DNA from 2 places in the Kocuria sp. CPCC 205258 genome. Region 1 is predicted to be linked to the other one. Evidence: predicted binding sites of a transcription regulator. Region 1 holds the regulator's gene; the other holds the start of a gene.
The links. The regulator LexA, encoded in region 1, represses DNA repair genes until DNA is damaged. The targets are predictions, from matches to a motif close to TCGAACANNTGTTCGA.
Positions count from the first base shown of each region.

Region 1 (2,391 bases):
CAGGTTCTGCGTCACCCGGACAGTTTAGTGCTCCGCCCGAGGCGTGCAGATCGGGGCGTGCTGATCGGGCGGGCGGCTCAGGCGGCCGGGACCTCGAGGAGCTGGCCGGCCACGAGCACGGAGCTGTCCAGGTCGTTGAGCTCCACGATCTCGTCCATGACTTCCCGCGGATCCCGGTCCGGGCCGGCCGCCACGGCGAGCTCCCACAGGCTCTGCCCGGGGAACACGGTGGTCCGCTCGGTCCCGGGGCCCGGGACGGGTGCGCTCGTGGCCGTGGCCGTCGAGGGGACGAGGAAGATCACGGCGAGCACCACCAGGGCGGCGGAGCCGGCCAGGACGGGCAGCCCCAGGAACACCAGGCGGCCGCGGCGGGTCAGGGTCAGCGGGGTGCGGGACGCGGAGCGGGCGGGACGGGCCCGCCGGAGCGCACGGCCGAGCCCCCGGGCGGATCCTGCGGACTCGCGGCGGCGGGCGACGACGGCGGTGAGGGTGGCACTGGCACTCATGACATGAACTCCTTGACGTTCCCGCACGGAGCGGGCGATCTCGAACACCGGTCCGGTCGACGACCCTCGCGGGCCTCCATTCGATCGAACATACTTTCGAATACCGATGACCCATGTCTAGCACGTGTCTGCGAATGCTGTCGACAGCGAGTCGTACATATGTTTGAACACACACGGCGTGTCGCCTAGGCTGAGGACAGGTTCGGGCCCCCGGCCGGCGCGCGCTGCGGACCCCCTGCGCCTGCCGACCGGGACCCATCGAACCACCCGGGTCCGACATCGGAACCGGGACCGCGCAGACCGGCTGCGGCACCTGCAGCCGGACGGGAAAGGACGACGCTCCCATGGCCCAGCCCCCCACCCCCGAGGAGCCCCGCGCCCGGGGCGCCCGCCCCGGGGCACGCTCGCGCAGCCGCGGGCTCACCGTGCGCCAGCGCACCATCCTCGAGGCCATCCAGCGCTCCATCGCCGAGCACGGCTATCCGCCGTCCATGCGGGAGATCGGGGACCTCGTGGGCCTGGCCTCGCTCTCCAGCGTCACCCACCAGCTCGCCCAGCTCGAGAAGCTGGGCTATCTGCGCCGCGACCCCAAGCGCCCGCGGGCCATGGAGGTGCTCACTCCCCTGCAGCTGCGCGGGACCGCCGGGGCGGAGTCCGCCGAGCCGTCGGAGGAGGCCCCGGCGGCACCGACGGGTCGGACCGCTCGTCCCGCCGCCCAGAATGCCGTGGCCGAGCTGTCCACCTCGGCGGACGTGACGATGGTCCCCCTGGTGGGCCACATCGCCGCCGGCGGGCCGATCACGGCCGAGCAGTCCGTGGAGGACGTCCTCGCGCTGCCCCGCCAGCTGGTCGGGCACGGCGAGCTGTTCATGCTACGCGTCAAGGGCGACTCGATGATCGACGCCGCGATCTGCGACGGCGACTGGGTGGTGGTGCGCCGGCAGAGCGCCGCCGACAATGGTGACATCGTGGCCGCCCTGCTCGACGACGAGGCCACGGTCAAGACCTTCCGCCAGCGGGACGGCCACACCTGGCTGCTGCCGCAGAACACGCGCTACGAGCCGATCCTCGGCGACCACGCCACCGTGATGGGCAAGGTCGTCTCGGTGCTGCGCAGCCTCTGAGCCGCCGCACGCCCGGGACCCGGGCCCTCCGCCGCCGGCGGGGGGCCCGTTGCCGTCCGGGCCGGCCGCCGTCCGGACACCCTGCTGTCCGCACCCCGTGCGGGCCCGGCGCGGTCCGGGCAGACCCCGGGCGGCAGCGGGACGTGCTCAGTCCACGGAGAGCCGCTGCAGGGCGCCGAGCACCACCTGGCGGTCCGTGGTGGTCCACAGCGGCGGCAGGGACCCGCGGAGGAAGCCGCCGTAGCGGGCGGTCGCGATCCGGGAGTCCAGGATCGCCACGACGCCCCGGTCACCGCCCGCGCGGATGAGCCGCCCGGCCCCCTGGGCGAGCCGCACGGCCGCGTGCGTCGCGGACACGGACATGAACCCGTTGCCGCCGGCCCGTTCCGCGGCGCGGCTGCGGGCGCTCGCCAGCGGGTCGTCCGGGCGCGGGAAGGGGATCCGGTCGATCATCACGAGCCGGCACGAGGCCCCCGGGACGTCGACGCCCTGCCACAGGCTCATCGTGCCGAACAGGCTCGTGGACGGGTCGTCGGTGAACTCCTGGACGAGTCCCGCGAGCGAGGACTCCCCCTGGCACAGGATCGGCAGGTCGGTGCGCCCGCGCAGCGCCTCGGCCGCCTCCTCCGCCGCCCGGCGGGAGGAGAAGAGCCCGAGGGCCCCGCCCCTGGAGGCCTCCAGCAGGGCCAGCATCTCGTCCAGCTGGGCCTCCGTGAGCCGGCGGCCGGGCTTCTCCAGGTGTTTGGCGAGGTAGAGGATGC
Region 1 covers NZ_JAVKPS010000010.1:73,437-75,827, reverse strand. The annotation lists gene RF644_RS15310 (histidinol-phosphate transaminase) at 1-15, opposite strand, end outside; gene RF644_RS15305 (LysM peptidoglycan-binding domain-containing protein) at 78-506, opposite strand; gene lexA (transcriptional repressor LexA) at 851-1,630, shown strand; gene RF644_RS15295 (ATP-dependent DNA helicase) at 1,778-2,391, opposite strand, start outside.

Region 2 (2,391 bases), on a different contig from region 1:
CTCGTGGGAGGCGTGGAAGCCGATCGTCGCCATGGGGTCCTCCGGTCGAAGGCGGGAACAGGACAGTGGGATCAGGTCAGCGGGATCTGGACAGCAGGAGAAGGAATGCGGGGCCAGGTGGGGACGGGTGCCGGGTCAGCCGGCCGCCGCCCGGAGGTCCTCGGCGGGGGTGCAGACGTTGCGCAGCTCGCCGATGCCCTCGATCTCGGTGACGACCTCCTGGCCGTCCCGCAGCCAGATCCGGCGGGGCTTCTGGGCCAGGCCCACGCCGGCGGGAGTGCCGCAGGCCACGAGGTCCCCTGGCTCGAGGGTCAGGAACCGGCTGAGGTACTCGACCAGCTCCACGGCGGAGAAGATCATCCGGTCGGTGCCGGAGTCCTGGTGCCGCACGCCGTCCACGGTGCAGCGGATCGCCAGTCCCGCCTCGGGGTCGATCTCGTCGGGGGTGACCACCACGGGGCCCACCGGGGTGGTGCGGTCGAAGTTCTTGCCCTGGAACCACTCGGAGGTCCGGCCCTGCCAGTCCCGCACCGAGATGTCGTTCATGATGGTGTACCCGGCGATCGCGGCCCGCGCCTGGTCCGGCGTGGCGTGGCGCAGGGGCGAGCCGATCACCACGGTGAGCTCGGCCTCCCAGTCGATCTTCTCGGACTCCTCCGGCATGGCGATGGGGTCGGTGGGGCCGATGAGTGCGGTGGCGTACTTCGCGAAGATCGTGGGGTGCTCCGGGATCTCCTGGCCGACCTCCTCCGCGTGGTCGTAGAAGTTCAGCCCGGCGCACAGGATCTTGCCCGGGCGCAGGACGGGCGTCGCCAGGTCCTCCGGGGCCGGCGCGGGGCCCGGCTCCCCCGGCAGCCGCAGGTCGCCCCCGGCGAGGAGGGCCCCGACGTCGGGGACGGGGAGGTAGACGGTCCGCCCGTCCTCCTGCCGGAAGGCCTGGGTGGTGCCGTCTCGTCGCACGGTGCCGAGTCTCACGGGTGCTCCCTCACTTTCTGCGGTGCGGTCTCCACCGACGATCCTATGCACCTCCAGTGGGAGGGTGCACCGCGGCGGCCCTACGCGCAGCGCACCACGCGGATCCCCGAGGCGCTCGTGGCGGCGAGCAGCCGCCAGCGCCCGGTGTCGAGGGTGTGGACGAGCTCGAGGGTCAGCAGCTCGGAGCGGGTGTTCAGCTGCACCTGGACCCGCCACATCTGCTGGTCCACCGCACCGATCCCCCGGTCCTTGGGCAGCCGCGCGTCCTCGGACCACCAGGCGCGGCGCTCGTACCAGCGCACGGGGCCCTGGGCCACCTGGTAGTCCCGCCCGCGCCAGCGAACGCCCACCGGCACCCCGTCCGTGTCGCAGTCCACGTCGACGCTCTCCGTCAGGAAACCCACGACGGCTCCTCTCTCCCTCGGCCCGGCGCCCGTCCCCGGTGCGCCCTGTTCCCTGGAAGCTAGAACACCTGTACGACACGCTAACCCGGAAGAGCACGGAAAAGGAACAGGTGTTCCCGTAAAGTCCCCGTTCCGACCTGGCCGTTCACTTTTGCGATCGAGGGCGGCGAAGCATGGACAAGCCCAGCGAAATGGATACGCTGAATGCACGGAGGGCCTGCCCTGCGCGGCCCGCCCGGACGTCCCCTGTCCCTCGTCCGCCCCGCCGGAGCAGCCGGCGTCGACCTCACGGAGGCCTTCCATGACCGGAACCATCACGCTGATCGCCCACACCGCGGCGAACACCAAGAAGCCCGCGGTGAATCTGCGTCCGTCCGGCCCGGAGGACGCCGAGAGCCTCGCCCAGCTCTACTACTCCTCCTACGAGCAGGGCGGGGTCTCCAGTCTGGAGGAGGCCCGCCAGGTGATCCGGGGAGTCTTCGACGGGGAGTACGGGCCCTTCCTGCCCGAGGCCTCGCCGGTGGTGGTCGACGACGACGGGACCGTGGTGGCCGCCGCGCTCGTGCTGTCCCGGCGGGTCGGCGACGACCTCCCCGACGTCCCCTACATCTTCGAGCTGTTCACGGCGGCCTCCCGCCGCCGCCAGGGCCTGGCCGAGCAGCTGGTGCGCTGCGCCATGGGCACCCTCTACGACAACGGCTACGACCAGGTCAGCCTGCGGATCGCCGAGGACAACGCGGCGGCGCTCGCGCTCTACCTGACGCTCGACTTCAACCGCTGGGTCCCCGAGACGGACTACGTCTGAGCCCGGCGGGCGCTCCGGACCGGGGGACGCCGGAGGGGACGCCGGCACGAACAGGACCCGGCACCAGGCCGTGGAAGAGGCCCGGAACCCGCGATGCGGGTTCCGGGCCTCTTCTGTGACCGGCTCAGAGCGAGAACTCCTCCCGGACGGGGGGATCGGCGGCGATGTCGACGAACCGCGCCCAGCGGGGGCGCACCGCCACGAGCC
Region 2 covers NZ_JAVKPS010000003.1:395,105-397,495, forward strand. The annotation lists gene RF644_RS07835 (TIGR03885 family FMN-dependent LLM class oxidoreductase) at 1-33, opposite strand, end outside; gene RF644_RS07840 (fumarylacetoacetate hydrolase family protein) at 136-975, opposite strand; gene RF644_RS07845 (DUF6504 family protein) at 1,056-1,379, opposite strand; gene RF644_RS07850 (GNAT family N-acetyltransferase) at 1,681-2,184, shown strand; gene RF644_RS07855 (pyridoxamine 5'-phosphate oxidase family protein) at 2,309-2,391, opposite strand, start outside.
Region 2: a site for LexA is predicted at 1,440-1,455, ahead of RF644_RS07845 (DUF6504 family protein). Genes of this name have one in related genera too.